4 regions of the Pararoseomonas sp. SCSIO 73927 genome follow, and region 2 is predicted to be linked to each of the others. Evidence: predicted binding sites of a transcription regulator. Region 2 holds the regulator's gene; each other region holds the start of a gene.

Region 1 (7,524 bases), 2.3 Mb from region 2:
CTGGTCGAGCCTCTCCGGATCGTCGGCGGCGCCGAGGAAGACGAGGCGGTCGGAGTGCCCGTCCAGTCCGGAGGACGCCATGACGGCACTGGCCAGGCGCGTCGCCCTCGCCAGGTCGGAGCCGCGCGATCCACCGGCGCCACCGCTCGGCTCGCCGAGGATCACCTCCTCGGCCGCGCGGCCGGAGAGGATGGCCCTCAGCTGGTCCATGCTCTGCCGGTGCGTCGCGTGCGGCGCTTCGCGCAGGATCTCCGAGGTGTCCACGGCCGTCATGGACCGGCCGCCGACCGCGGTGTCGACGACGACCTCCTTGAGCACGCCCGGCGCCATGACGGCGAACGCCAGGGCATGACCGGCCTCGTGCATCGCCATCCGCAGGAGCGCAGCGGGGGAATGCACCGGAGGCGCGGGGCCGATCTCCGCCTCGAGGTCGGCCAGGATCATCGGACGCCCCTGCGCCCGCGCACGCCGTCTGGCTCCGCGGCACCAGGCCTCCACATCGGCACCGACCGCCTGACGCACGACCGCTGTGGCCGCGAGCGGCTTCAGGTCCTCGTCCTTCAGGGCATCGCCCAAATGGATGCGGAGGATGGCCTCCACGCCCGAGGCATCAGGCCGCGAGAGGCGGATGACGCGCTCGAGCCTGCCCGGGCGCAGGATCGCCGGATCCAGACCGGTGGCATCGTTGCAGGTGCCGATGACCACGACGCCCTGCCTGTCGACGGCACCATCGAGCTGCTCCAGGAGCGCGTTGATGACCTCGACCACGTAGTCCCTGTGGCGGTGCGTGATGGCCGAGCGTGTGGGGAAGGAATCGATCTCGTCGACGAGCATGATGCAGGGTGCCAGCTTCCGGGCATGGGCGAACGTCGCCTGCATGGCGCTGAGGAGGTTACCTAGATGTCCCTCCTTGTGGCCCTGCCACTGCGCGAGGGACGACGCCACGAGAGGAAGGCCAGCCGATCCCGCCAAGGCCCTCGCGAAGGTGCTCTTGCCCGTTCCAGGCGGCCCTTCCAGGACGACGCCGCGGTCCAGTTCCGACCACGGCAGCTCGCCCCGGGCGTAGGCCTTCAGATCCACCACGGCCCGGCGTCCCCACTCACCGGCCTCCCCCAGGCCAGGGAGGTTTTCCAGGGTCGGCATGGATCGAACATTATCCGCCGCCGCCAGGGTGGTACGGCGGGTTACCAGTTCTGCGAGGCGGCCGATGTAGGCCGCAGCGTCCTGATCGGCCCTCCAAGCCGCGTTGAGGTGGAACGGCAGCAACTCCGGGGCAGCTTCCGCCAGCAGGGGCGGGATACCGATCCTGCCCAGTGGCGGCCACGGTCCCGATGGTTGGATGGCATCGGCGCACTGTGCGATGTGCTGTCCATCCATTGGCGGGATAACCAGTCTCTGTTCCTCGACGAGCAGGATGTCGGGATCGAGGATGGCAGGATGGTGCGTGACGACATGGATGGGCCGCCCATCGTCCAGGGACTCACGGACGATCTCGATGCTCGCTGAGCGGGGTGGCGGGCGCTCGAAGATGGAGAAATGGCTCGGGCCGTTCGGATGGCCGCGTGCCCAGGAGGGCATCTTGGCAGCGGGTGTGCGAACCGACGATCCCGCCGTGCCGATGGGATCGGTGGGCGGGTACATCCTGTCATAGATCACGCCCACGACGGACAGCCAGGCGCGGCCGATGGACATGCCCCATTCCTTGTCCGGGGCGTGGATGATGCTCACGACGCCTGGCACCATGGCCCGATCCAGAAAGCCCGGCGCGTCGAGGAGAGCGGCCCGGAGCATGACCAGCGCGCACAGGGTAGCTGGCCCCTTTCTGCGGGCGGACTCGACCGGATCGTCGTCGGGTGTGACAGGGCCCCATGGATCCGGGGCAGCAGCACCCGCGCTGCTCGGTGCGGTCGCCGTCATCTGCTTCCTGCGGCGGCGTGGGGGCTGCTCCGACGTGGTGGACCACCCATCCGACGTGTCCCCAGCCAGGGTCGCGATGGCTTCGTCCATGCTGGCAGGGAGGGCAGGCGTTGCATTCTCATCGGTGTCGCGATCAGCGGTCATGATCATCACCCGCATGCGGGGCACCTAGGACGTAATATCGGGACAGCGTGCGCGCCCAGCGGCGTTTTGAATCGATGATCCACACATCGGTTGTGTGCACGGGACCATCAGGTAACCTCGGATGGCCGATCGATGTGCCCACCAGCGATGTCAGCGTCCGGCATCCGAATTGCCAACCATCGACGATGGGGGCCGCCTCCAGGACCGCTTCCGTGGGAGCCAAACCAGCGGCGATGATCCGCATGTCACGCGCGAGCCGTTCCAGTCGTCTCGACTCGAACAGCAAGTTCAGGCGCGAGAGATCGCATCCTGGTAGTGCTTCGATCATCTGGTTCGTCCTAACCTCAGTGGCGGCTGGATCGAACAGATAGAGAACGTCGAGCGCCGCAGTCGAACCTGAATTTCGACTGTTTTTATATACCCGGTCGCCGCCCCGCAGGACGGACTACGCCGTGGTGCCGGGTCTCCTAGACTTCTTCATGGATGCCGGTCGGGCAGGCGACGTACCCGTCTTCCTGCTTCCGCCATTAAAACCACCCCTGGCCTCGCCGTCGGTGTCGTGCAGGTCGTGGGAAGCCAGTGCTCGCAGGAGGGTTGCTGCCAGACCCAGCTTCGCCGACCCCATGGCGGCGAGCGACGCCGCGATGGACCGGGATGTCGTGTCTTGTGCAGGCACTTCTCCATCAATGCCGAGGAGGTCGTTTGGGGTGATCTGGAGCACGCTGCAGATCCTGAGAAGGGTCGCAAGGTCGGGTTCCCGACGTCCGGCGACGTAGTTCTGGTAGCGTCCCTGCGACATGCCGAGACGCCTCGCCACCTCGGCATCCGCCAGGTCCAGTTCCCTGGCCCGCGCCCGCAGACGCTCGCTCCACCCCACGTCGGACATGCCGGGAAGGTCCCAGCCGTGAAGGATTCGGGCTAACTACTTATCGTTGTGGGTAGATCGCCCGTAGGCCCGGGTCTGGTGGATGTCGAAGTACCCGCTCTGGGACGCCTTTCTGAGGAAGGCACACGGGGCACAGCACCCCCTTGCCACAACGTTACGTTGTATGTACCCCTGTTTGGGTCATCGGAGACGAGCGGCCTGTGTCCCATCGCAGACATCCTCCTTGCCGGAACTCGGCGAGAACTCGTCCGGGTCGAACCACTGCCCTGGTCTCTGCCGATCACCGTGTCTGCAGCCCGTCTCCGCCCTAGGCGGCGCACCACCACGCCCTGATTCGGGGCTTCCAGCTCTCCAAGCCGACCTTCCGAGGACCGCGATGCGATATCTCGCCGCCCTGCCGCTTGCCCTGTGCCTTGCCGCGGTCATCCCGATCGCTGCCCCTCCGAATGCCCTGGCGCAGCAGGGGCCTGCCGCCACCGGCGTCCCCGCCGGACCCGGTGGCGCCGATCCCATGATCTTCCGCGCGCCGCCGATCGATCCGACGACGTTCATCCTGTCCTACAACAAGATGACCGGGACGATGCCCGACTTCCGTCCAGTAGCCGAGCAGAGCACGGCGGTGCGCAATGCGTCGGCCTTCGACAAGGCAGATGTCCTCACCCGAGAGATCGCCCGTCTCGAGGGACTGTTCGCGTCCTTCGATCCGCACAGGACGTACTCGCTCAGGCTGGTCACCAATATCCGGCAGTACGATGCCGCCCGTCAGGGATACCCGACTGGCCTCGATCCCGAGGCCTTCATTCCAATGCAGGATCCGGTGAACCACCGGCCGTTCGGCCTGCAGTTCCGGAACCTCGACGACATCTCGTTCCTGCCCATGGGCGACACCGGCACCGCGCGGAACTTCGCCCAGCGCCACCGCCTGTCGACGCAGTACGACATCGCGGGCGAGGCCCTGCTCGAGCTGGCCTACCGCCTCGTCGAGGCACCGCCCGCGATCGGTGCGGACCGGACCATCGTCCGGGCCGACATCCTGGCCGCCCGCCTGATCACGCGGAACGGTCAGCCCATCTGGGAGTTTGGCCCGACCGCAGCCGCTCGTTCGGTGCCGCAGCCCTCCCAGGCTCCGGGCACGGTCCCGGTCCTGAAGGCAGCCGATGTCCAGGGCCTCCGGATCGGGATGCCCCGTGCCGAGGCCGCAGGGATCACTTCCCGGGACTACCCCCAAAGGGACCCCACGGAGAGGCTCGGTGGCAGTGGTCGCTGGTTCCGGGGCACGCAGATGCAGGGTGTCCGAGTGCCCATGTGCGGTCTGGATGCCGGACTGACGGGGAACGGAACCTACAGCGCGGCGATGGCCGTCCTGACCGGGGAGGGGAACGGCCGCGCCGTGGTGGCGGACGAATCCGAGGCGTGTCTGGGCTTCGACATCGGCACGCCTATGAAGCCCGCCGACAGCGTCACGCGAGTGACGTCCGGCCAGCGCCTGGCCGGGCATACGCCGGACGCGGTCCGGCAGGCCCTGATCGGAAAATACGGGACGCCCACCTACACACGCGAGGGCGGCAAGGTCCTGCAGTGGATCGGGCGGGACCCGACCCGGCCGGGGAGCGATCCGGTCGCGATCGTCGCGCAGATCGAGCCGCGCCAGGGCGGGGGCGTCGTGCTCGCCGTGGAGGCCGCCGTCTACGTCGATCCACGCCCCCGCCAGGCCCCGACACCCACCACCCCGACCGCACCCCGCCTATGATCGGGAGACCGTCGATGATCCGCTGGACGGCCCTGGCAGCGCTTCCGCTCGTCGCGGGATGTGCCATACCCGGGCAGCCGATGCCCCGGCCCTACCCGGTGGCACGGCCGCCTGAGGCGGTGGCGCCCGCGCCGGTGCAAGGGCAGCGGACCGGCCCCACCACGACGTCCGGCCGCACGGAGCGGTACTCCGGGCAGTTCGATGGCGGCCGTATCACGCTCGCGATCTCGCCCGCCGCCGAGGGCCGCGTCCAGGTCGTGGCGTCCAGTCCGCGTCAGCCCCCGTGCACCATCGAATGGAGGTCGGCCGGGACGTGGTCGGGCGACGTCCTGATCTTGCCGAACGGCATCACGCTGACGCGGGTCGGCCCAACGCTCGAGATGTCCGAGGGCGAGGGCGGCAGTCCGAGCTGCACGCTCCAGGGCACCCTCCGGCGCATCTAAAATTCACCATGGCGTCCATGCAACCTGCTGACCCTGCCCACCGCCGCAAAGAGGCGGGGCGGTCCGAATGCGCCGCGCTTTCCCACATGAACGGGGGCGGGCAGTCAGGCTACACGCTGTACGGAACACCGCGCCAGGTCTGGCGGTCAGGACCGGATCAGCATGTGCACCGTGGAGGAGACTACCGGAGAGGGCCGGGGTTCATGGGCGTATGTTCGCGACATCCGCGATGACGGAGGATGGCTGACAACGAAACCTGGCGATCTCGTTGTCTCTCTTGCTGTTCGTGAAAGCGTCGATCGAGTTGTAGACCCGGACCTCCGCGTTGCTCACGCTCCCGGGCCTGCTCGAATGCTCGGTGACAAAGAAGGCGTAGACGTATTCTCCGCGAGGATAGCCGATACCGCTGGTTATCTCGGATGGACGGGTCGTATCGACCTCCTTGGTAGAGAAGATGTAGCCGTCCGCCTCGAAATGCAGCTCCGCAGGTCCGATCCCCGTCACGAAGGTGTAGTAGACCTCCTGTCGGCGCGGATGTCGTTGCGGCTCGGCGATGCGGCAGAATTCCACGCGGGCGTTCCGCTCGGGGATGTTGCAGGCGAACTGCGTCTGCCAGGGCGGGATGCAGTTCGCCATGGCCAGTGAGGGCAACATCGTCATGGCCAGGGCGGCAGGCATCTTCATGTGGATCTCTCGAAAGGCCTCCCACGGTATAGGTCCTCGCAGGCGTGTCGAGACGGAAAGCCCTGGCGACAGACCTCGCCTGGCTAGCGCCGAAGCCTGAAGCGAGGACAAAATGTCCTGGGATGCGCCCGACGGACGAGCATGACGGATCCGGGGGAGCGATATGATGTTCCCCATGCACCGCCCGCGGACGGGCCTAGCCCGCCTCCTCGCCGTCCTGCTGCTCCTGCATTGGGCCGGAGCCGTGCTGCCGCATGCCAGGGGCATGGCGCAGCTGGCCTCGGCACAGGCCGTCGAACTCTGCACCCACGAGGGCACGCGCCTGGTCCTCCTCGACGAGGACGGCGAGCCACTCAAGCCGGTGCAGGCGGACGACTGCTGCACCCTGTGCCAGGGACCGCTGGCGACCACGTCATCGGTAACACCCGGTCTGGCTCGGCCCGTCGGCTACATCCTGGTCACCGCCCTGTTCGGCACGGAGGGATTTCCGACCTCCCCGCCGCGCGCGCCGTGTCTCCGGGTTACGCCCGAACTGCGTGGCGCGAAGGCCACGCCCCTCGCGGGGTGGGCGCTGACCTCCCGCATGGAGGGCGGAGTGACCGTGCAGGGCGAGCACGGCACGGCGCATGTCCCGCGCGAGGTGTCCTGGCAGAGCGGCAGTCTGCAGGATAACCAATGCCAGACGTTCGTGACCCTCGTCCGCACTCCGGCCGAGCCGGGTGCCCATGTCATCGAGGATGACTACGGCGGCGAGTACCGCTTCGACATCGCCCCGGTATCTCGGCAGAGCTCTGGCTCGTCTGCGCTACCACCCTCCTCTATTTTGTCCTGAACTCGTGGGCGGCCGCCTTCAAGTGGCTGTTCAAGCTGCCGGGCCTGTCGTTCGAGGGCTGGGATCCGTACGCTGTGCCGCTCGTGGCCGTACCTATCGCTCTGGTCGGGATCGTCCTGCAATGCGTGATCGGGATGATCCACGCCCGGGCTTCCGGCGATAGGGCAATCAGGCGTCGTCTGCCCAAGCCGTTCGCCCTGAACGATCAAGACAGTGTCCTGCTTCACATCGTCCAGCTGACCGCGTTCCTGCTGATCCCCGTCGTCGGGACCATCGTGCTCTTCGTGAAGTTCCTTGCCGGAAGCTACTGCCGTCAGGCCAGTGATCCGTCCGTCTCCGGATGCGGGACCGGTGGCCACCAAGGGGTCGGCATCGACCTCTTCAGGACTTTAGAAGCCCGTAGCGCTCCTGCAGGGCGGCAAGGCACGTGTCCTTGGGGAGCATGATCCATCAGGAGCCAGCCCGGACCTCCTCTGGTGAGGTGGTCGGGACAGGCACGCAAGGGACCGGCGAAGTCCAGGTTCAGGAGAGCTGTCCAAACCAGCTCTCGACAGAGGCGGACGATCCCACCTAATCTGGTTTTCAGAAGAATGTGGCGGCGCGCGCACTCTGAGTGCCTGCCCACATCTGAGGTCCGGAGGAAGCCGTGCACAGGCGAGAGTTTCTGAATTCCACCGTGCTGTCCGGAGTAGTGGCTGGGCTATCCATGCCATCGGTCCGGGCCCAGGAACCCTGGCCCAACCGGCCGATCCGCATGATCGTGCCCTTCGCCCCGGGTGCCGCGACCGATTCCATGGCGCGTCTCGGAGCCCAGAAGCTCGGCGAGAAGCTCGGTGTGTCGGTCGTGGTCGAGAACCGAACGGGCGGG
Region 2 (7,524 bases):
GCGGGGCCGGTGGTGGAGGAGGCGCTGGGCATGCACGACCAGCTCCTCGCGGCCTATGAGGAGAACATGCTCGCCCCCGCGGCGGCGGACCCGCGCGCCATCTTCTCCCGCCCGCTCTCCTTCGTGGTGATGGGGCTGGTGGACGCCCTGGCCGTCACCGGCTCCCCCCGTCACCACGAGGCGCTGCGGCGCGCGGTGGACGCGCTGCTGACCTTCGAGCGGCCGATGAGGGACGCCGCCGGAGGAGAGGTCTCCGTCTTCCCCATGGGCCAGGGTGAGCCGCCCTACCTGGACTGCCACGCCGCCGCCGTGCTCGCCCTGGCCCGCGCGGCGACGGCGCTGGAGGACCCGCGCATCGCGCCCGCGCTGGACCGGGCGCTCGGCGCCTATGCGCTCGGCACCCATGCCGTCGACCTTGGCGGCCCGGTGAGGCAGGACGGGGTGGTGGTGGACGCGACGGATGAGACGGGCGGGCGCCACGCCCACGGAAGCTTCTGGAACTATTCCGCCGGCCTCTCGCTCCGCGGTTTCGCGGCGCTCCGCCGCTCCTCCCGGCCTGAGGTGCGGGAGGTCCTGTCCCGCCACGGCGAGCGGTTGGAGCTGTTCGAGACGCTGATGCGCCGGCAGGTCGCCCGCTCCATCCGGGAGCGAGGGGACGCGCTGGAGATCCGCACCTCCGTTCCCTCGGCCGAATCGAACTCCGAAACCCAGCCCTGGGTGGCCATGGGGATCATCGACGATCCCTGCGACGACGGGCCGGAGGCTCCGTGATGCGTGTGCTGCGGAGCCTGGAGGAGCTGGACGAGGCCCTGGCCGAATGCGACCGGGCGGAGCGGGTTTCGGACGATGCTATGCGCGCCGTCTTCGGCACCTTCCGCATCGACCCGCCTGCTGGGATGCCGGAGGATCCCTTCTCCGACGCCTATCGCGAGGCGCAAATGGGCATCTACGTCACCATCGCCGGCCGGGACTACGCACTGGCGAACGAAGCGACGCCGCTGGACGTGGAGGCCGCCCTGTGCCGGCCTTTCCCGTACTCCACAGGCAGCGCCACCACCGCCGGCGAGCACCTGATGGGCATCGACTTCGCGCTGCGCGCCATGGCGCTGCCGCCGGGGTCGCGCGTGCTGGAGTTCGGGCCGGGCTGGGGCAACACGACGCTGGAGCTGGCGCGGCTGGGCCACCACGTCACCTGCGTGGACGTGGAGCCGCGCTTCTGCGAACTGATCCGCCGCCGCGCCGCGCGGGAAGGACTCGCGGTCGAGGTGGTGAACGACGACTTCTTCTGGGCGGAGAAGGGCGGCGACACCTTCGACGCCGTTCTCTTCTTCGAGTGCTTCCACCACTGCGCCGACCACCTGCGCCTGCTGCGGGCCCTGCAGGCCCGCGTGGCAGAGGGCGGACGCATCTTCTTCGGCGGGGAGCCGATCACCGCCGACTTCCCCCAGCCCTGGGGCGTGCGGCTGGACGGCAACTCCCTCTGGGCCATCCGAAAGAATGGCTGGATGGAACTCGGATTTCACGAGAGCTACTTCCGGCGTGCCCTGGCCCGCGCCGGATGGGCCGGCGACTGCATTCCCTGCGCCGACCCGGCCTGGGCCACGGTTTGGGAAGCGCGGCGCCTCACGAAAGCGGCCATGCACCTGCCCGCCACCGACGATCGGCTGCAGACCGGCATCGGCCGGCGGGAGGACAGGGCCATCATCCTCGACGGGACACCAGGGACCGGCCTGTTCGGCCCGTACCTGCCGCTGGCGCGGGGACGCTGGACCGCGCGCCTGCGCTTCCGCCCCGGCGCGGCGGCCAGGGGGGATGCGGTCATGGATGTCTGCGCCGGAGGCGGCACCGCCCGTTTGGCAGCCCGCACCGTTCAAGGGGAGGCACTTATTGTCGAGGGCTGGACGGCCTCGCTGACATTCGACGCGGCCGAGAACTTGAGCGGCGTGGAGGTCCGGCTGTTCTGCGAGGCCGGCTTCACCGCCGTCTTAGAAGGGGTGGAACTCCTGTCCGACGAGGCGGGCTGAATTTGGCAGAGCCGGGGGCGAACCCCCGGCGCCCGGCCATCAGTGGTAGCGCCGCACCAGCCCGACGAGCCGGCCCTGCACCTTCACCCGGTCCGGCCCGAAGATGCGGGTCTCGAAGCGCGGGTTGGCCGCCTCCAGCGCGATGGAGTTGCCGCGGCGGCGCAGGCGCTTCAGCGTCACCTCGTTCTCGTCCACCAGGGCCACCACGATGGCGCCGTTGTCGGCCGTGTCCCCACGGCGGATGATCACCGTGTCGCCGTCCAGGATCCCGGCCTCGACCATCGAGTCGCCGGAAACCTCCAGCGCGTAGTGCTCGCCGCCCCCGAGCATCGCGGCAGGCACCTCCACGCTCTCGCCCATGTCGCGCAGCGCCTCGATCGGAAGGCCGGCGGCGATGCGGCCGTAGAGCGGCAGGTGGACGGCCGCCGCGTCGTTGGCCGTGCGGACGGCGCCGGGAAGGTTGGTGGCGAAATTGCCGCGGATGACGTTCGGCGCGAAGGCGGGCGCGGGCGCCGGCAGGGGCGCGGCGGCCACGGCCTGGGCGGCGCGGGGGGACAGGCTCTCCGGCACGCGGATCACCTCCAGCGCGCGGGCGCGGTGGGCGCGGCGCTTGAGGAAGCCGCGCTCCTCCAGCGCCGTGATCAGGCGGTGGATGCCGGACTTCGACTTCAGGTTCAGCGCCTCCTTCATCTCCTCGAAGGAGGGGGAGAAGCCGGTGTCCCGCAGGTGCTTGTCGATGAAGGTGAGCAGCTCGTGCTGCTTGCGGGTGAGCATGGTCTGGGCGTCTCCCTGGAGGCGGGCATGGCTTGTTCACACGAACAAACGGGCAACCCATCCGGAAGTTCTATGAAAGTTCTTCCGCGTCGGTCAATGCCGCTCCTCAGACGCCGAGAGAAGAAAGGTCCACAATTTCGATAGAACAGCCCGCCGGGGCCGCCGGAGCATGTGGCGGGCGCACCACCAGCGCCCCGGCCCGGGCGAGGGCGGCGAGCATGGAGCTGTCCTGCACGGCGAGGGGAGTAGCCGTCAGGGTTCCGTCCGCGGCGCGGGCGAGTTCGGCGCGAACGTAGTCCTGGCGACGGTCGTTCGCGGGCATGTCGCGCCCCAGCAGGGCGGTGCGGGTCTCCACCGGGCCGGCCGGCAGGCCGGAGAGGCGGCGCAGGGCGGGGATCAGGAAGATCACGGCGCAGACAAGGGCGGAGACGGGGTTCCCCGGCAGGCCCAGCATCGGTGTGCCGCGCAGGTCGCCCCAGATCAGCGGCTTGCCCGGCCGCATGGCGATCTTCCAGAAGTCCAGGGAGAAGCCCTGGGGAGCGAGGGCGGACTGGACGAGGTCGTGCTCGCCCACGCTCGCGCCGCCCGTGGTCAGCAGCAGGTCGCAGCGGGCTGCGGCCTCGGCGGCGGCCGCGATGGCATCCCGGTCGTCGGTGGCGATGGGCAGGACCACCGGCTCCCCGCCAGAGGCCCGGACGAGGGCCGCCAGGGCGTGCGCGTTGGAGGAGACGATGCCGCCCGGCGGGATGGGGTCGCCGGGCAGGGCGATCTCGTCCCCGGTGGCGAGGACACCGATTCGCGGGCGCCGGTGGACGTGGAGCCAGGGGTGGTTCGCCGCGGCCGCCAGGCCGATGTCGCGGGCGCTCAGGCGGCGGCCCGCCTCCAGCACCGCGTCGCCGGCGGCGAAGTCCAGCCCGGCCCGGCGGATGTGGCGGCCCTTCTGCGCGGCCTCGGTGGGGGTCACGAGGCCGTCCCCGGCCGTCGCGTCCTCCTGCAGCAGGATCGAATCGGCCCCGGGGGGCACCGCGCCGCCGGTGAAGATCCGCACCGCCTCGCCCAGGCCGACCGCGCCGGCGAAGGGGTGCCCGGCGGGCGCGCTGCCGATCACGCGCAGCCGCGCCCCCGCTGCGGCATCGGCCGCCCGCAGCGCGTAGCCGTCCATGGCGGAGACGTCGGCAGGCGGTTGGGTCACGCGGGCGAGGACGGGACGGGCGAGGACCCGGCCCCAGCCTTCCGGCAGGGAGACCGTTTCGGCAGGGGCGGGGATGAGGGCGGAGAGGATGCGCTCCAGCGCCTCGGCGACGGGGATCATCCTGTCCGGCCTTCCCTAGTCGGCTTCGTAGAGGCCGGACTTGCCGCCGGACTTCCGGGTCAGGCGCACCGCCTCGATCCGCATGGCGCGATCCACGGCCTTCACCATGTCGTAGACGGTCAGCGCGGCCACGGTCACGGCCGTCATCGCCTCCATCTCCACCCCGGTGCGCCCGGCGGTGCGGACGGTGGCGGTGATCTCCACCGCGTCCGGCTCCGCCAGCTCCAGTTCGACGGAGGCGGAGGAGAGGGGGAGGGGGTGGCAGAGCGGGATCAGCTCGGCGGTGCGCTTGGCGGCCATGATCCCGGCCAGCCGCGCCACGCCGAGCACGTCGCCCTTGCCGGCCCGGCCTTCCGCAATCAGGGCCAGGGTTTCCGGGCGCATGGTGATGCGGCCCCTCGCGGTCGCCTCCCGCACCGTCTCGGCCTTGGCGGAGACGTCCACCATCGCCGCCCGGCCGGCGGCGTCGAAATGGGTGAGCGGGCCGCTCAAGCCGCCTCCACCAGCAGGCGCGCGGCGGCGCCGGGATCGGGCTGGCGCAGCAGGTGCTCCCCCACGAGCAGGCAGCGGGCACCGGCATGGGCCATGCGGCGCACGTCCTCGGGGGTGCGGATGCCGCTCTCGGCCACGGGGATGCGGTCCGCGGGGATCAGGGGGGCCAGGCGCTCGGTCACCGCGAGGTCGGTCCTCAGGCTGCGGAGGTCGCGGTTGTTCACGCCGATCAGCCGCGTCTCCAGGCCCAGCGCCCGCTGCAGCTCCGCCTCGTCATGGACCTCCACCAGCACACCCATGTCCAGCCCGCGCGCCGTGTCCTCCAGCCGCTCCGCCATCTCGTCCGTCACGGCCGCCATGATGATGAGGATGGCGTCCGCGCCCATGGCCCGAGCCTCGAAGACCTGCCAGGGGTCCACCATGAAATCCTTGCGCAGCACGGGGAGCCGCGTCGTCTCGCGCGCCTGGCGGAGATGCTCCGCCGTGCCCTGAAACCAGGGCTCGTCCGTCAGCACGGAGAGGCAGGTGGCGCCCGCCGCCTCATAGGCCCGCGCGATCCCGGCGGGGTCGAAGGGCTCGCGGATCAGCCCGCCGGAGGGGGAGGCGCGCTTCACCTCGGCGATCAGCCCCACCCGCAGATCGGCCACGGCGTTGCACAGGGCGGCGGTGAAGGGGCGGGGACGGCCCGCGTCCCGCGCGCGCCGCTCCATCTCGGCCAGGGGCATCTCCTGCTGGCGCGCCTGCACCTCCAGGTACTTGGCCGCGAGGATCTGCCGGAGGGTGTCCGACAGGGTCGCGCCAGCAGGTGTCGCGCCAGCAGGAGCGGCGCTGGAGGGGGGAGGCGCGGCGCGCCCCGAGTCGGTCAGGGGCGCGTCCGTCACCGGGAGGGTCTGGTCCATGATGGGCGGTTCCTCGCGCCGTTGCGCCGGTGCCGTCAAGCGGCACGCGCGCGGGGCAGGGGGGCGCTGGCAGCCTGCCCGGCCCGCAGCGGCTCCAACGCGGGCCCCCTTGTTCCGGATGCGGGCCGGTAATTGCCGGAACGTGGATCGCTACGCGCCCGGAACGGCGGCCGGCGAGGGCGGAGGGGTGGAAGGGCGGCCGGGTGGGACCATCTGACCGTCTCGGCTATACCGCCCCTCCTGGCCCCACGGAGCGCACAGGCCGCCATGGACGACACCCCGGAGATCATCCCCCGCGACATCCGCTTCGGCATCGCTGCCCAGCCGGACCGCGCCTGGTTCGACGGGGACCTGCTGAAATCCGCCCTGGTGGACGGCTTCGCGGTGATGCTGCCGGAGGGGGAGCGCTTCTTTATCCGCTCCCTCCGGCCCTTTGCGGGGGAGCTGAAGGACCCGGAGGTGCTGAAGGGCATCCAGGGCTACGCGCTGCAGGAGGCCTTTCACACGCGGGAGCACGAATCCTACAACGACGGCCTGCGCGCGCTCGGCTACGACGTGGAGGGGATGGAGGCGAAGGCGAAAAGGATGCTCTCCGCCGCCCAGGGCCCGAGGAGCCGGGTGGTGGTGACCTGCGCCATCGAGCAGATCACCTACAGCATGTCGTGCTCCGTCCTCGGCCGCCCGAAGCTGCTGCGGCGGGTGAACCCCGCCTACCGCCGCCTCTGGACCTGGCACGCGCTGGAGGAGGTGGAGCACTCGGCGGTGGCCTTCCAGGTGCTGCACGCCATCCCCTCCCGCCTGCCGGGGTGGAAGCGCTACGTCGGCCGCGTCCTCACCTTCGGCACGGTGGTGGCGGCGGTCTGCAACCTCGCCCTCCGGAACGCCTTCTCCATGGTCCGCGCCTCCGGGCAGGAGGTGACGCTCGGCGTGCGGCTGCGCTTCCTCTGGATCATCCTCGTCTATCCCGGCTTCATCACGCGGCTGATCGGCGCCTGCCTCGCCTCCCTGCGGCCGGGCTACCGGGGCGGGGGCGGGGCGAAGGATGCGCGGCTGATCGAATCCGGGCGACGCATCCTGGCGGAGGAGGGGCTGGCCCCCATCCACCACGCCGCGCCCAGCCCCGGCCCGATCCCGGCCTAGTGGCCACTCCCCTGTTCCGCCGGGTGCTGCGGGCGACGGAGCGCGGGGCCTTCCCGCGGCTGCGGCGCTGGATCTGGCGGCGCAGCTACAACCTGCTCTCCCGCCTCTCCGGCACGCCGCGCTGGGCCTTCCTGAACTACGGCTACGTCGTGTCCGGGGCCTCCTTCCCCGTCTCGGCGGAGGAGGAGCCCGCCCGCGCCTTCATCGGCCTCTACCACCAGGCGACGGAGGGGTTGCCGCTGAAGGGAGCGAGGGTGCTGGAGGTGGGCTCCGGCCATGGCGGCGGGGCCGCCTGGATCGCCCGGCACCTGCCCATCGGATCGGTGACCGGGGTGGACATCGCCCGGCAGACCGTGCGGCGGGCGTTGCGGCTGAACGCGGGCGTGCCGCGCCTGGAGTTCCGGGAGGGCGACGCGGAGGCGCTGCCCTTCCCGGATGCCTCCTTCGACCTCGTCGTGAACATCGAGTCCTCCCACTGCTACGGCAGCATGGACCGCTTCGCGGCGGAGGCGGCGCGGGTGCTGCGGCCAGGCGGCTGGCTGACCTGGGCAGATATGCGCAGCCCGGCGATGCTGCCGGACCTGGACCGCGCCTTCGGCCGCGCCGGGCTGGCGCTGCGGGCCGAGGCGGAGATCAACGAGGGGGTGGTCGCCGCGCTGGACGCGATGGAGGGGGCGAAGAGCGCGGCGATCACCCGCATCGCGCCGCTGCGGCCGGTGATGCGGCAGTTCGCGGGGATGCAGGGATCGGTCCTGTACCGGGCACTCCGGCGGCGGCGGGTGCTCTACCTTGCCCGCCGCTACCAGAAGCCCGGCTAGGCGGCCGTCGCGGCCCGCAGCCTCTCCAGCGCGGCGAATGCACGGCCCGAGGCGATGGATTCCGC
Region 3 (7,524 bases), 420 kb from region 2:
AGGTAGGCGGCGCGCTCGCCAGGGGTGGCCGGGACGTTGCGCAGGACGGAGAGGGCAATGACCGCGTCGTCCTTGCCCACCAGCTTGATGCCGCGCACGCCCGTGGAGTCGCGGCCCGCGAAGACGCGCAGCACGCCCTCCTCCGCCGTGAAGCGGATGGCGCGGCCGAGCCGGGTGGCGAGAAGGATGTCGTCGCCCTCCCGGCAGGTCTGCACGCCCACCAGGCTGTCGCCCTCGTCCAGCTTCATGGCAATCAGGCCCGCCGCGCGCACGTTGCGGAAGTCCGAGAGCTTGTTGCGCCGGACATTGCCCGAGACGGTCGCGAAGACGAGGTGCAGGTTCTCCCACAGGCTCTCGTCCTGCGGCAGCGGCAGCACCGCCGTCACCTGCTCGCCGTCCTGCAGCTGCAGGAGCTGGCGGAGCGAGCGGCCACGCGCCGTCGGGCCCGCCTCCGGAAGACGCCACACCTTCTCGCGGAAGGCCATGCCGCGGCTGGTGAAGAACAGCACGTGCTGGTGCGTGTGCGCGTTGAAGCTGCGGATGACGACGTCGTCCTCCCGCGTGCCCGCCGCGCTGCGGCCGCGGCCGCCCCGGTTCTGGGCGCGGAAGGTCTCCAGCGGCGTGCGCTTCACGTAGCCGTCGCGGGTCAGGGTGACGACCATCAGCCCCGGCTCGATCAGGCTCTCGTCGTCCTGCTCGGCCAGCCCGTCCACGATCTGCGTCATGCGCGGGGAGGCGATCTGGGCGCGCACCTCCGCCAACTCCTGCGCCATCAGCTCCAGCCGCCGCGGGCGGGAGGAAAGAATCTCCAGCAGCTCGCGGATGTTGGCGGCGATCTCGTCCAGCTCCTGCTGGATCTTCTCGCGCTCCAGCCCGGTCAGGCGGCGCAGCGTCAGCTCCAGGATGCCGCGCGCCTGTGCCTCGGTCAGATGAACCGTGTCGTCCTGCACGAGGTTGCCGGCATCGTCCACCAGCGCCAGCAGCGCGCCGATGTCCCCCGCCGGCCAAGCCTTCGCCATCAGAGCTGCGCGCGCCTCGGCGGCATCCGCGCTGGCGCGGATGATGCGGATCACCTCGTCGATGTTCGCGACCGCGATGGCGAGGCCGATCAGGATATGGCCGCGATCCCGAGCCTTGTTCAGCCGGAAGCGGCTGCGGCGGGTGATCACCTCCTCGCGGAAGCGGATGAAGACCTGCAGCGCGTCGCGCAGGCCCATCTGGCGGGGCGTGCCGTCGTCCAGCGCCAGGAAGTTCACGGCGAAAGAGGTCTGGAGGTTCGTGAAGCGGTAGAGCTGGTTCAGCACCACCTCCGCCGTCGCGTCCTTCTTCACCTCGATCACGATGCGCATGCCGTCGCGGTCGCTCTCGTCCCGCAGGTCGGAGATGCCCTCCACCTGCTTGGCCCGCGCCAGGTCGGCGATGCGCTCGATCAGCGTCGCCTTGTTCACCTGGTACGGGACTTCGGTGACGATGATGGCGGAACGCCCGCCGCGCATCTCCTCGATCTCGCAGCGCGCGCGCACGGGGATGGAGCCGCGCCCCGTTTCGAAGGCGGCCCGGATGCCCGCACGGCCGAGAATGAGACCGCCTGTCGGGAAGTCCGGCCCGGGCATGATCCCCATCAGCTCCTCGAGCGTGACGTCGGGGTTGGCGATCATCGCCAGCGTCGCGTCGATCACCTCGCCCGGGTTGTGGGTGGGGATGTTTGTCGCCATGCCCACGGCGATGCCGTTGGAGCCGTTGACCAGAAGGTTCGGGTAGGCGGCCGGGAGGACCCGCGGCTCCTCCGCGCTCTCGTCGTAGTTGGGCGAGAAGTCGACCGTGTCCTCGTCGATCCCGGCCAGCAGCGCGGTCGCGGACTTCGCCAGCCGCGCCTCGGTGTAGCGCATGGCCGCCGGCGGGTCGCCGTCCATGGAGCCGTAATTGCCCTGGCCGTCGATCAGGGGCACGCGCATGGAGAAGGGCTGCGCCATGCGGACCATGGCGTCGTAGATCGCGCTGTCGCCGTGCGGGTGGTACTTACCCATCACGTCGCCGACTACGCGGGCGGACTTCTTGTAGGGCTTGTCCGCCGTGAACCCGTTCTCGTTCATGGAGAACAGGATGCGGCGGTGCACCGGCTTCAGCCCGTCCCGCGCGTCCGGAAGGGCGCGCGCCACGATCACGCTCATCGCGTAATCGAGGTAGCTGCGCTGCATCTCCGCCTCGATGGTGACGGGCGCCGTCTCGTCGAAGGGCCGCTCGTCCGGCGGTCCGCCTTCCGTCTCGCTCACTTATCGCCTTCCAATCCGGCCAGAACGGCCATCAAGAGCCTGCCGCCAGCATTGCGGCCATCAGAACGGGATGTCGTCGTCCAGGTCGGCCTTCGGCGCGTCCCAGCCGCCGCCACCCCCGCCGCTACGGGGCTTGCTGGCGCCGCCGGAGGAGGAGGACCGGCCGCCGTAGCCGCCGCCGCTGGATCCGCCGCGCTCGCCATAGCCGCCACCACCGGAGGAGCCGCCGCCGAAGCCGCCCTCCTCACCCCCGCCGCCGCCCTGCCCGCGGCCGCCGATCAGGGTCAACTCGCCCCGGAACTGCCGCAGCACGATCTCGGTGGTGTACTTCTCCTGGCCCTGCTGGTCGGTCCACTTCCGGGTCTCCAGCGCGCCCTCGATGTAGACCTGGTTGCCCTTCTTCAGGTAGCGCTCGGCGATCTCGCCCAGCTTTTCGTTGAAGATAGCAACCGAGTGCCACTCGGTCCGCTCCTGCTGATTCCCCTCGCGGTCCTTGTAGCGCTCGCTGGTCGCCAGGCGCAGGTTCACCACCCGGCCGCCGTTCTGGAAGTTCCGCACCTCGGGGTCGCGCCCCAGCGTGCCGAGGATGATCACCTTGTTGACGCCGGCCATGCCACCCACATCCCTGCCCGGCCGGGGAAGCCCGGGCCGAAGCCATCCACAACCAATTTCGAGCGGTTCCGCGCGCCGGGGCCGCGAATCGCTGCCGCCCGCCCACGAATCCTCACGGGGAAACCCAGGCGGGTCGCAGAAGCTACCCCCCGGGAGGCGGCAAGGCCACCCCCCGGGGGGAAGGGACGAGGCGCCCCCCGGCAACCTCTTCCCGCCGCCATTATATGGTGGCAAACATCCCTGAACACAATGCGAACAAAGGGTCGGATCGCCTGTGCCTGACAGCCTTCCCGAGACCAGCGGCCGCCTTGCCAACCGGGGCGGGCTCGAGATCGGCAGCGGCGGCCATATCCGCATCCGCGGCGCCCGGCAGCACAACCTCAAGAACATCGACCTCGACATCCCCAAGGGGACGCTGACGGTCATCACCGGCCTCTCCGGTTCCGGCAAGTCCTCCCTCGCCTTCGATACGATCTACGCGGAGGGCCAGCGACGCTACGTGGAGAGCCTCTCCGCCTATGCCCGGCAGTTCCTGGAGCTGCAGCAGAAGCCGGACGTGGACAGCATCGAGGGCCTGTCGCCTGCCATCTCGATCGAGCAGAAGACCACCTCCCACAACCCCCGCTCCACCGTCGGCACGGTGACGGAGATCGCCGACTACATGCGCCTGCTCTGGGCGCGGGTGGGCATCCCCTACTCCCCGGCCACAGGCCTGCCGATCGAGGCGCAGACCGTCTCGCAGATGGTGGACCGGACCCTGGCCATGCCGGAAGGGACCCGGCTGCTGGTCCTGGCCCCGATCGCCCGCGGCAAGAAGGGCGAGTGGAAGAAGGAGATCGCCGAACTCCAGCGCCGGGGCTTCGAGCGGGTGAAGGTGAACGGCACCCTCTACCGGATTGAGGAGGTGCCCGCCCTCAACAAGAAGCTGAAGCACGACATCGAGGCGGTGGTGGACCGCGTGGTGGTGCGGGAGGGCGCCCAGCAGCGCCTGGCCGACAGCTTCGAGACGGCGCTCGGCCTCTCGGACGGGGTCATCTACCTGGAAGGGGCGGATGCCAAGCCCGGGGAGGAGGGGGCGCGGACCGTCTTCTCCTCCCGCTTCGCCTGCCCGGAATGCGGCTTCACTATCGAGGAGATCGAGCCCCGGCTCTTCTCCTTTAACTCGCCCCAGGGCGCCTGCCCGGAATGCGACGGGCTGGGGATGGAGAAGTTCTTCGACCCCGCCCTGGTCGTGCCGGACGACGTGAAGACCATTGCCGAGGGCGCCGTAGCCGCCTGGGCCGGCGGCTCCTCCTCGCCCTACTACGACCAGACGCTCGAGAGCCTGGCGCGGCACTTCAAGGTTTCCACCAACACCGCTTGGGCCGACCTGCCCAAGGCGGTTCGGAGCGCCATCCTGCACGGCACCTCGGATGTCGTGACCCTGAAGTACAAGGACGGGCTGCGCGCCTACGAGGTGAAGAAGGCCTTCGAGGGGGTGATCCCAAACCTCGAGCGGCGCCTGCGCGAGACGGACAACCCTTGGGTCCGGGAAGACCTGCAGCGCTACCAGTCCGAGCGCCCCTGCCATGTCTGCCAGGGCGCGCGGCTGAAGCCGGAGGCGCTGGCCGTCCGGGTGGCGGACCTGAACATCGCCCAGGCCTCCGACCTGTCCATCCGGAAGTCCATGGAGTGGTTCGCGGGCGTCTTCGACCAGCTCTCCCCCCAGCGGCAGGAGATCGCCCGCCGGATCCTGCGGGAGATCAACGACCGGCTGCGCTTCCTCGTGGATGTCGGGCTGGATTACCTTTCCCTCGCCCGTGGCTCTGCAAGCCTCTCGGGTGGCGAGAGCCAGCGTATCCGGCTGGCCTCCCAGATCGGCTCCGGCCTCACGGGCGTGCTCTACGTGCTGGACGAGCCCTCCATCGGCCTGCACCAGCGGGACAATGAGCGCCTGCTCGTCACGCTCCGGCGCCTGCGTGACATCGGCAACACCGTGCTGGTGGTGGAGCACGACGAGGACGCGATCCGCGCCGCCGACTACCTGGTGGATATCGGCCCAGCTGCCGGCGCCGGGGGCGGCCGGATCATCGCCCAGGGCACGCCGGAGGAGGTGATCGCCAACCCGGACAGCGTCACCGGCGCCTACCTCTCCGGCCGCCGCTCCGTGCCCGTGCCGGCGCAGCGCCGGCAGCCCGACCCCAAGCGGCAGCTCAAGGTGGTCGGCGCCTCGGGCAACAACCTGAAATCCGTGTCCGCCAGCATGCCGCTGGGCACCTTCACCTGTGTCACCGGCGTCTCCGGCGGCGGTAAGTCCACCCTGGTGATCGAGACCTTGTACAAGGCCGCGGCCCGCCGCCTGATGGGGGCCGGCACGGTCCCCTCCCCGCACGAGCGGATCGAGGGGTTGGAGCTGCTGGACAAGATCATCGACATCGACCAGTCGCCGATCGGCCGCACCCCGCGCTCCAACCCTGCCACCTACACGGGCCTCTTCGCGCCCATCCGGGACTGGTTCGCGGAGCTGCCGGACTCCCGGGCGCGCGGCTACAAGGCCGGCCGCTTCTCCTTCAACGTCAAGGGCGGACGCTGCGAGGCCTGCCAGGGTGACGGCCTCATCAAGATCGAGATGCACTTCCTGCCCGATGTCTACGTCACCTGCGACACCTGCAAGGGCAAGCGCTACAACCGCGAGACGCTGGAGGTGAAGTTCCGCGGCAAGTCCATCTCCGACGTGCTGGAGATGACAGTGGACGAGGGGCTGGAGTTCTTCTCCGCCGTTCCGGCCATCCGGGACAAGCTGAAGGTGCTGAGCGAGGTGGGGCTGGGCTACATCCACCTGGGCCAGCAGGCCACCACCCTCTCGGGCGGCGAGGCGCAGCGCATCAAGCTGGCGAAGGAGCTGGCCCGCCGCGCAACCGGGCGCACCCTTTACATCCTCGACGAGCCGACCACAGGCTTGCACTTCGAGGATGTGCGCAAGCTCCTGGAGGTGCTGCACGCGCTGGTGAACCAGGGCAACACCGTGCTGGTAATTGAGCACAACCTGGAGGTCATCAAGACCGCCGACTGGATCCTGGACATGGGCCCGGAGGGCGGCGATGGCGGCGGGCGCGTGGTGGCCGAGGGCACGCCGGAGGAGGTGGCCGCGAGCCCGGAGAGTCACACCGGCCGTTTCCTCGCGCCCCTGCTCTCGGCGCATGGGGTCCAGGCACCGCTGCCCGCGAAGAAGCGCAAGCGCGCCTGACCGCGGCGCCCCGGTCAGGGGCGCCGCCACGGCTCAGGCGTTCCAGACCACCATCGTGGCCCGGGCGCATTCGTGCATCACGGTCAGGGCCCGCTGCACGGCGTCCTTGCCGATGACGAAGGGGTTGGGCCCGCCCGCCCGCTTCGCGGCCAGCTTCTTCGCCGCCTCGTCCCAGCCCGTATGGTTGGAGAGGAGCACATCCACCCCCTGCCGCGCCGCTATGTCGCGGGTCCGCGCCGTGCCGTCGATATAGGCCTGAAGGCGGCGAATGCGGTCGGGCTGGCGGTTGAAGTTGAAGGCGGTGCCGCCCCAGAGCACGCCGCGGTGCGTCTGCCCGCCATCCTTCAGGTCGATCAGCAGGGAGATGGTGCCCATGGTGTGGCCGGGAGTGGCGATCACGTCCAGCGCTGTGTCGCCGAGCGAGACCTTGCCGCCATCCTCCACCGCGATGTCCCGCTGCGGCGGGCGGCCCCAGGCCGGCAGGTCGAATTCGAGCTTCGTCTCCACCATCCGCCAGTCCTCGCCGCTCATCACGACGCGGGTGCCGTAGCGCCGCTGGAAGTGGCCGCAGCCGCCGTAGTGGTCGCCGTGGCCGTGGGTGACGACGAGGAGCTTCACCGCCGCCGGGTCCAGCCCGGTCCGGCGCATCCCGGCATCCGTGATGGTCTCGGCCTGCTCGTCATTGTCCATGGCGTCGATCAGGATAATCCCGTCGGAGGTCGGGACGGCCCAGGACGTCACCCACTCGCTGCCGAGGAAGACGAGGTTGTCGAAGGCCCGGCCCGGCGGGGGCGCGGGCATGCGGATCAGCTCCTCCATGCCCGGCCGGCGCTCGGTAGGCGGCACGATCATGTCGGCCAGGCGCATCAGCGGCGTCAGGTCCGTCCCCGCCGCCTCTCGCGCCAGGGCGAGGTGGCGCTGCGCCTCGGCGGAGAGCGCCGCCTGCGCCTCCGCGCGGGTTAGCGGGGCGGCGGCCATAATGCAGCAGGCGCAGCCGAGCTTCAGGAAGCGCCGCCGGCCGGGGTCAACCGCTTCCGCCACCAACCGGGTGGGCGCGCGGCCTCGCTGGAAGAACATCGGATCTCTCCTCCCCTGTGCTTCCCGGCAGCTTGCACCCGTGCGCCGGGCGGCGTCATCAGGAGTGCGTCAGATCCGCCCTGTCCAACCGGCCCAGGCCACGGCGACCCGGTCCCCCAGCCCGCGCGGCGCGGCCGGGGCGCCGGGCTGCCAGCTGGGGGAGAGGACCCGCCGCAGGTCGCGCCCCGCCAGCACCGCCGGCAGCGCGGCGGCCACGGCCCGCCCCGGCAGGCCCGCAACGGCCTTCCGGCCCGCCTCCAGGATCGACAGCCCCTCCCTCGCCAGGGCGCGCCCCGCCTCGACCGGGTCGGCAAATTCCGGCAGCGGGTCCCGCCC
Region 4 (7,524 bases), 2.1 Mb from region 2:
GCGGCTCTCCGGCGGCGGCTCCGGGGCTCGGGGCGCGGGCGGGGCAGGGGGCGCCTCGGCGGCCTCCTCCAGCGCGCCGTGGTCGCGCAGCGCCAAGGCGACACTGCGGGCGTTGCGCGCGGGGGCAGGGGTGTCCGGCACCGCCACAGGATCGGGCGCGGCGAGCGGGGCCGCCAGGGCACCGTCCTCCACCCGAACCTCTCGAAACCGGACGAAGGCGTGCATCTTGTGCGCGTCTCGCCGCACGGCGCGGGCCATGGCGTTGGCACGGGACACGGCGGGGTCGGCGGCGTCGTCCAGCAGCCCGCGCTCGTGCTGCAGCCGGTACAGCAACCCGTGCAGCAGGGCGAAGCGGCCAGGGTCGCGGTGGCGGATGACGAGCTGCGCCAGGTCGGGGAAGCCGCGTGGCACGCGGGGCGGCGGGGCATCGGCCGGCGGCGCGGGCGGTGGGCCGCCGCCGAAGAGGGGCACGGGATCGCCCTCGGCCCGCCACTCCACCTCCTCCGGAGGGATGCCGGCCATCACCAGGGCGCGGGCGGCGGTGCGCCAGCCCTCGAAGTCGTCCGGGGTGGCGAGGGCGACCTCATGCATGGGCGAAGAGGGGCAGCTGCACCGGGCGCGGCATCAGCCCGCCGGGAAGGATGGCGGCGCGGTCCGCCAGCCCGTCCCTCGGCACCAGCATGGCGCGCAGGTCCTGGCGGTCCAGCAGCCCGGCGCGGGGATGGTGGTCGATCGCGGTGATGAAGGGCGCGACCTTGCGCAGGCTGACGCGAAGCCGCGCGAGATCCGCCATGCGGAAGGACCGCACCCGGCGGGAGGAGAGGACGCGGTCCACCGTCTTCGCGCCCAGCCCGGGCACGCGCAGCAGCATCTCCCGGTCCGCGCGGTTGATGTCCACGGGGAACATCCAGCGGTGCTTCAGCGCCCAGGCGAGCTTGGGGTCCACCTCCAGGTCCAGCATCCCGTTCTCGCCGCCCGCCATGATCTCCGGCGCCGTGAAGCCATAGAAGCGCAGCAGCCAGTCCGCCTGGTACAGCCGGTGCTCCCGCACCAGCGGCGGCGCCACGGGCGGCAGCAGGGCGGAGGCGTCGGGGATGGGGGAGTAGGCGGAGAAGTAGACGCGCTTCAGCCGGTAGGACCCGTAGAGGTGCGTGCTGGTGTCGAGCACGGTCGCGTCGGTGGAAGCATCGGCGCCCACGATCATCTGGGTGGACTGCCCCGCCGGCGCGAAGCGCGGCGCCGCCGCGCGCGGGCCGCCCTTCATCGCCACGCGCGGCCTCGCGGCCTCCGCCCTCGCCTCCTTCGCCTCCTCAATCCGCGTCCGCAGCCCGGCCATGGCCACGCGGATGCGCCCCGCATCCTTCTCCGGCGCCAGGGTCTTCAGGCTGCTCTGCTGCGGCAGCTCCACGTTGATGGAAAGCCGGTCCGCGTGCCGCCCCGCTTCCGCCAGCAGCGCCGGGTCGGCATCGGGGATGGTCTTGAGGTGGATGTAGCCCTTGAAGCCGTGCACCTCGCGCAGTTCGCGGGCCACGCGCACGATCTGCTCCATCGTGTAGTCGGGGGAGCGGATGATGCCGGAGGAGAGGAACAGCCCCTCGATGTAGTTGCGCCGGTAGAAGTCCAGCGTCAGCCCCACGATTTCCCGCACGGAAAACCGCGCCCGCCGCACGTTGGAGGAGGCGCGGTTGATGCAGTAGGCGCAGTCGAACACGCAGGCATTCGTCAGCAGCACCTTCAGCAGGGAGATGCAGCGCCCGTCCGGGGCATAGGCGTGGCAGATGCCCATCCCCTCCGTGCTGCCCAGGCCACCGTCCCGGCTGTCCCGCTTCTCCGTGCCGGAGGAGGCGCAGGAGGCGTCGTACTTCGCCGCATCGGCCAGGATCTCGAGCTTCTCGCGCAGTTCCAAGGGGGTTCTCCGGACGCCCTTCCATATGGGCAGCGCCGCCGCCCCGGCAAGAACAGAAACCGAACGAATCCCCTCGCCTCAACCCCGCCCGGCCGGCGCCGTTCACCCCTGGACAGCCACCAGGATCCCCTGATGACGCCCCACCCGCACGGCCGCCGGGCGGCCCTCGGCCTCGCCGCCCTCCTCCTCGCCCGCCCCGCCCGTGCAGCGGACGCCCTGCCCGCCCCCGTGAACGGCATCACCTTCGACGAGTGGACCTCCGCCAACGCCCGCCTGGCCGCCGGGCGCCCCCTGTCGGAGATCCTCGGCGTGCTGCGGGTGAGCGAGGCCGACTGGAACGCCGCCAACAAGGCCTTCCTCGCCGCCCTCACCAACGGGGACCCCGCCGGCCCCGTCTTCGCGCGCTACGGCGAGGTCTTCGCCCGCCCGGAGGCCGGCCGCTTCGGCCGCTCCGGCGACACGCCCAAGCCCGCGGTGTTCGAGAGCGCCGAAACCTACCTTCGCGTCCAGGCCGAGATGACGGCGGCCCAGGAGGTGGGGCAGGACCCCGTGCGCGTGCTGCAGGACCGCTTCGGCCTGACCCCCTACGACTACTCCCAGGCCGGGGCGCGCTGGACGCAGCACTTGGCCGACACGGCCCGTACCAACCCCGACGGCGTGCGGCAGTGGAACGCGATGCGCGAGGCCGCCCTGGCCGAGGCCCGCGCCCGCTACGCCAGCGGCGGCGACAAGCGCGACGGCAACTGACGGGTTTGGCAATCCCGCGCCGCGGGCCTATGTGCTGCGCCGCAACAGCGCCGAGCCGAAGCCATGCCCGACACCTCCTACCCCAAGCTGCACTTCATCTGGGGCGGCATCTTCACGGACGCCACCTTCAGCACGCTGGAGCCCGGCACCGAGGAAAGCTACGGCCCCTACACCGACGAGAAGACCGCCGACCGCGTGTGGAACGAGAAAGCGCGGCGCAACATCGACATCGCCAACCACCGCCTTTTCGTCATCAGCGTGCCCCGTCCGGGCGGCGCGAAGGTGGGGTGAGCCTTCGGGAGGCTTCGCCTCCCGGACCCACCACCAGGGGAAGAAGAAATTCTTCCCCTGGACCCCATCATCTTCTTCCCGGTGGCTGCCGCGGAAGGCGGGGCTGTTCCGCGAAGCTCCCTCCCTGATTCGAGGTCGGCACGAGCGGCCCTGTCCTGCGCCGAGCGGCGTGGCCGCTCGGCGATCCGCCAGCTCCGCATTCCGCGGCAGCCCTGAAGAAAAAGATGAGGGCGGGGGTTCCAGGGGGAGGGAGAATTCCTTCTCCCTCCCCCTGGTCCGTCAGCGGTACCGGTCCTCCCGCGTCAGGAACCCCTGCACGTAGCGGGCGACCCCGTCCTCCAGCCCTGTCATCGGCGCGTTGTACCCGACGCGGCGGAGCTTCGTGAGGTTCGCCTCCGTCCAGTACTGGTATCGGCCGCGCAGGGTCTCCGGCATCGGGAAGAACTCGATTTCCGGCGGCTTCCCGAGGGCGGCGAAGACGGCGCGGGCGAGGTCCGCGAAGCTGCGGGCCTGCCCGGCGCCGATGTTGTAGAGGCCGGACGCCGCGTTGCCGTTCAGCAGCCAGAGGATGACGTCGCAGATGTCGTCCACCCAAACGAAATCGCGGGACTGGCCGCCATCCCTGATGTCCGGCCGGTCGGAGGCGAAGAGGCGGGCAGGTTCGCCGCGCAGCACGGCCTCCGTGATGTTGTGGACGGCGCTGCGCATGTGGCCCTTGTGGTACTCGTTCGGGCCGTACACGTTGAAGAATTTCAGCCCGTACCAGCGGGGCGGGGCCGCCTCACGCGCTTCCACGATGCGCGCCACGCGCCGGTCGAAAACGTGCTTGCTCCAGCCGTAGAGGTTGAGGGGTTGGAGGGTGGCGAGGGAGGCGGGGTCGTCCCGGTCCTCAAAGCCCTGATCGCCGTTGCCGTAGGTGGCGGCGGAGGAGGCGTAGAGGAAAGGCGTGCCGGTGGCGGCGCAGTGGCGCCAGAGGGTGAGGGAGGCGGCGAAGTTGTGTCGCATCACCTCGTCGCCGTCGGTGGCGGTGGTGTCGGAGTTGGCGCCCAGGTGGATCACGCCGTCGAACGCCGGGGCGCGGGCCAGCCAGGCTTCCAGGTCATCGATCGGCACGAAGTCCGCGAATTCGTGGGCGCGCAGGTTGCGCCACTTGCCCTCGGTGCCGAGGGCGTCGCAGATCACCACATCCGCCCGGCCCTCGGCGTTGAGGCGGGCCAACAGGTTCGATCCGATGAAGCCCGCGGCCCCGGTCAGTAGCAGCATCGGGCGGCCCCCTTCCTAATCCCGCCCGCCTCTTAGCCAGAGGGGGCCGGATTGCCACCCCCTTCGCCCCGGGTCTAAGCCGGGGCCCGCGATGCAAACCCTGGACGACGCCTGGATCTGGCTGCGGGACACGGCCTGGCCGTTCTGGCTGGACCGCGGCGTGGACTGGGACCGGGGCGGCTTCCACGAGTGCCTGGAGATGGGCACGGCCCGCTGCCCCGCAGATTTCCGGCGGCTGCGGGTGGTGACGCGGCAGGTTTTCGCCTTCTCCGCCGCGCACGGGGCCGGGCTGCCGCGGGCCGGCGAGGCGGTGGAGACCGGGATCGGCTTCCTGCGCCGGGCGCGGGGGGAGGATGGCGGCTACCCCTGGCGCTACGGGCTGGACGGGGCGGTGCTGGACGGGCGGCGGGACCTGTACGACCACGCTTTCGTCCTGCTGGCGCTCTCCAGCGCCGCCCGGGTCCTACCGGCAGAGCCGCTTCGGCAGGAGGCGCTGACGCTTCTGAACTTCCTTGACCAGAAGCTGGCGCACCCGGCCGGCGGCTACGCGGAGGGTCTGCCCGCCACCCTGCCGCGCCGGCAAAACCCGCACATGCACCTGCTGGAAGCCTGCCTCGCCGCCTTCGAGGTCTTCAGCGAGGCGGTGTTCCTCGATCGCGCCACGGCCCTGGCCCGCCTCTTCAAGGACCGGCTGCTGGACCCCGCGACCGGCGCCCTGCCCGAGTACTTCGATGACGGCCTCCGCCCGGTGCTGGAGGGCGGCCGCTTCGCCTGGGAACCCGGCCACCACGCCGAATGGGCCTGGCTGCTGGGCTGGCTTGAGCGCCTCGGCGGCCCGCCAGGGGATGGCGCGCGCCTCCTCGCCCACCTCGACGCGAAGGGCCTGCGCCACGGTGCGGCGGTGGACGCGGTGTGGAGCGACGGTGCGGTGAAGGAGGCGGGTTTCCGCCTCTGGCCGCAGACGGAGCGGCTGAAGGCCGAGGCGCTGCGAACCGACCGCACCCCGGCGCGGCAGGCCGAAGCCCTTGCTGCCCTGGCCCGGCACGTCGCCGGCGCCCCACCCGGCCTGTGGTTCGAGCGGCTGGGTCCCTCCGGCCAACCCCTGGACGAGCCCGCCCCGGCCAGCAGCCTCTACCACCTCACCGCCGGCATCCTTGTGGCGCGGGGGGCGGGCGGGCTGCCCCAAGGGGCTCTGCCCCCTGGACCCCCGCCAAGGGCCTGAGGCCCTTGGATCCCCTTCTGGCTGCCGCCTCGCCGTCCTGAGACGGTGTCTCCTCGTGAGGGGCTTCTTCCTGCCGCTGCAGTCGCCTCGGGTCCTCGACCCGAGGCGCACCGTCAACAGGGTGAAACCAACTTCTAGAAGAAGATGATGGTGAGGGGTCCGGGGAGAGGAAGAATTCCTTCTTCCTCTCCCTGGCCACGGACCGACAGCCCAGGACTGCCCCAAGGCCCCGCCGATCCCCGGCATTTCCGCCCCGCGCCGATCTGCTCTATGCAGCCGCGCCCGTCAGGAGGGGTGGGATGATCGATTTCGGCGGCCGGCGCATCCTCTGCCTCGGCGACGTCATGCTGGACCGGTTCCACTACGGCCGGGTGGAGCGCATCTCGCCGGAGGCGCCGGTGCCTGTGGTGCGGATGGGCGACAGCCGCGCCATGCTCGGCGGCGCGGGCAACGTGGCGCGCAACATCGCCTCTCTCGGCGGGGCGGCGGTGCTGGTGGGCGTGGCGGGGGGGGACGCGGCGGGGCGGGAGCTGGCGGCGCTGATCGCCGGCACGCCGGGGCTGGAGGACGCCCTGGTCCCCTCCTCCACCCGCCCCACCAGCGCCAAGACCCGCATCATCGCCGGCCACCAGCACGTGGTGCGGCTGGACGAGGAGGTGACGGCCCCGATCGAGGCGGCCGACATCGCCGCCATCCGCGGCCGGGTGGACGCCCTGCTGCCGGGCTGCCACGCCCTCGTTCTCTCCGACTACGCCAAGGGCGTGCTGGGGGAGGAGGTGGTGCGCCACGCCATCGACACGGCGCGCGGCCTCGGTCTGCCAGTGCTGGTGGACCCCAAGCGGCACGATTTCGGCTTCTACGCCGGCGCCACCGTGCTGACCCCCAACCTGAAGGAGCTGCGCGCCGCCGCCGGCCGCGCGCTGGAGACGGAGGGCGAGATCGCCGAGGCCGCCCGCGCCCTGCTCGGCCCCGCGGGGGCCGGCGCGATCCTCGTCACCCGTTCCGAGAAGGGGATGCTGCTGGTGGAGGCCGATGGCGGCGTCCACTCCGTTCCCGCCCACGCGAAGGAGGTCTTCGACGTCTCCGGCGCCGGCGACACGGTGATCGCCGTCGCCGCCCTGGCGGTGGCCGCCGGCCAGCCCCTGCCGCGCGCCATGCGGATCGCCAACGCCGCTGCCGGCGTCGTCGTCGGCAAGCTCGGCACCGCGACGCTGGACGTGGCGGAGCTGACCGCCGCGCTGGAGGCGGAGGAGAGCGAGAACACCGACATCGCCGGCAAGATCGCCGCCTCCCCCGACGGCGCCGTCCCCGTGCTGGACAACTGGCGCCGGCGCGGCCTGACGATCGGCTTCACCAATGGCTGCTTCGATATTCTCCACCGCGGCCATGTCACCATGCTCCAGGCCTGCCGCGCCGCCTGCGACCGGCTGGTGGTGGCCGTGAACACGGATGACAGCGTGCGCCGCCTGAAGGGCCCCACCCGCCCGGTGAACGGGCTGGAGGACAGGCTGGCCGTGATCGCCGCCCTGCAATCCGTGGACCTCGTGCTCGCCTTCGGCGAGGACACGCCGCTGGAACTCATCACCCGCCTGCAGCCGGACGTGCTGTTCAAGGGCGCCGACTACCGGGAGGACCAGGTGGTGGGCGCCGATGTGGTGCGCGCGCGCGGCGGGCGGGTGGCGCTGATCGACCTCGTGCCCGGGCGGTCCACGACGCGGATCATCGAGCGGAGCCGGGCGGGGTAGTGCTTGTGGCCCCAGGGGGAGAGAAGGAATTCTCTCCCCCTGGACCTCCACTCATCTTTTTCTATCCGTTGGTCCCGGCGGACCTGTCCCGCGCCGAGGGTCGATAACCCTCGGCGAACCGCAAGTTCCGCATTTCGCGGCAGCCTCTCAGAAGAAGATGAGGGGTGGGATCCAAGGGAGGGGAGAAGTCCTTCTCCCCTCCCTTGGCCCGCCCGCGATCACCTCGCGAAGTCCCGCGGCCGCAGCCCGGCGTGGAAGTAGGTGATCATCGAGTAGATGTCGTAGACCGGCCGCCCGGTCGCGCGCTGCACGGCGGCGGCGTAGGGCGGCATGTTCGTGCACTCCAGCAC

What was found. The regulator LexA, encoded in region 2, represses DNA repair genes until DNA is damaged. The targets are predictions, from matches to a motif close to TGTTCTANNTANGTTC.
Region 1: the regulator LexA is predicted to act here: its motif matches at 2,423-2,438, upstream of VQH23_RS12195 (DUF6634 family protein).
Region 3: the regulator LexA is predicted to act here: its motif matches at 3,128-3,143, upstream of uvrA (excinuclease ABC subunit UvrA).
Region 4: the regulator LexA is predicted to act here: its motif matches at 1,957-1,972, upstream of VQH23_RS07690 (putative DNA modification/repair radical SAM protein).

What each region holds. Positions count from the first base shown of each region.
Region 1 covers NZ_CP146232.1:2,583,550-2,591,073, forward strand. Annotated here, with positions in the region: gene VQH23_RS12190 (AAA family ATPase) at 1-2,076, opposite strand, end outside; gene VQH23_RS12195 (DUF6634 family protein) at 2,051-2,389, opposite strand; gene VQH23_RS12200 (helix-turn-helix transcriptional regulator) at 2,507-2,947, opposite strand; gene VQH23_RS12205 (hypothetical protein) at 3,324-4,697, shown strand; gene VQH23_RS12210 (hypothetical protein) at 4,712-5,140, shown strand; gene VQH23_RS12215 (hypothetical protein) at 5,342-5,824, opposite strand; gene VQH23_RS12220 (hypothetical protein) at 6,090-6,656, shown strand; gene VQH23_RS12225 (hypothetical protein) at 6,731-7,102, shown strand; gene VQH23_RS12230 (tripartite tricarboxylate transporter substrate-binding protein) at 7,411-7,524, shown strand, end outside.
Region 2 covers NZ_CP146232.1:4,928,005-4,935,528, reverse strand. Annotated here, with positions in the region: gene VQH23_RS23320 (hypothetical protein) at 1-771, shown strand, start outside; gene VQH23_RS23315 (class I SAM-dependent methyltransferase) at 771-2,024, shown strand; gene lexA (transcriptional repressor LexA) at 2,064-2,798, opposite strand; gene glp (gephyrin-like molybdotransferase Glp) at 2,905-4,110, opposite strand; gene moaC (cyclic pyranopterin monophosphate synthase MoaC) at 4,126-4,602, opposite strand; gene trpC (indole-3-glycerol phosphate synthase TrpC) at 4,599-5,393, opposite strand; gene VQH23_RS23290 (metal-dependent hydrolase) at 5,769-6,641, shown strand; gene VQH23_RS23285 (class I SAM-dependent methyltransferase) at 6,641-7,459, shown strand; gene trpD (anthranilate phosphoribosyltransferase) at 7,456-7,524, opposite strand, start outside.
Region 3 covers NZ_CP146232.1:4,511,795-4,519,318, reverse strand. Annotated here, with positions in the region: gene gyrA (DNA gyrase subunit A) at 1-2,198, opposite strand, end outside; gene ssb (single-stranded DNA-binding protein) at 2,334-2,885, opposite strand; gene uvrA (excinuclease ABC subunit UvrA) at 3,217-6,111, shown strand; gene VQH23_RS21390 (MBL fold metallo-hydrolase) at 6,145-7,188, opposite strand; gene VQH23_RS21385 (squalene/phytoene synthase family protein) at 7,258-7,524, opposite strand, start outside.
Region 4 covers NZ_CP146232.1:1,609,674-1,617,197, reverse strand. Annotated here, with positions in the region: gene VQH23_RS07695 (UdgX family uracil-DNA binding protein) at 1-591, opposite strand, end outside; gene VQH23_RS07690 (putative DNA modification/repair radical SAM protein) at 584-1,906, opposite strand; gene VQH23_RS07685 (hypothetical protein) at 2,039-2,653, shown strand; gene VQH23_RS07680 (DUF4170 domain-containing protein) at 2,717-2,944, shown strand; gene rfaD (ADP-glyceromanno-heptose 6-epimerase) at 3,224-4,207, opposite strand; gene VQH23_RS07670 (AGE family epimerase/isomerase) at 4,299-5,429, shown strand; gene rfaE1 (D-glycero-beta-D-manno-heptose-7-phosphate kinase) at 5,729-7,174, shown strand; gene VQH23_RS07660 (aspartate/glutamate racemase family protein) at 7,393-7,524, opposite strand, start outside.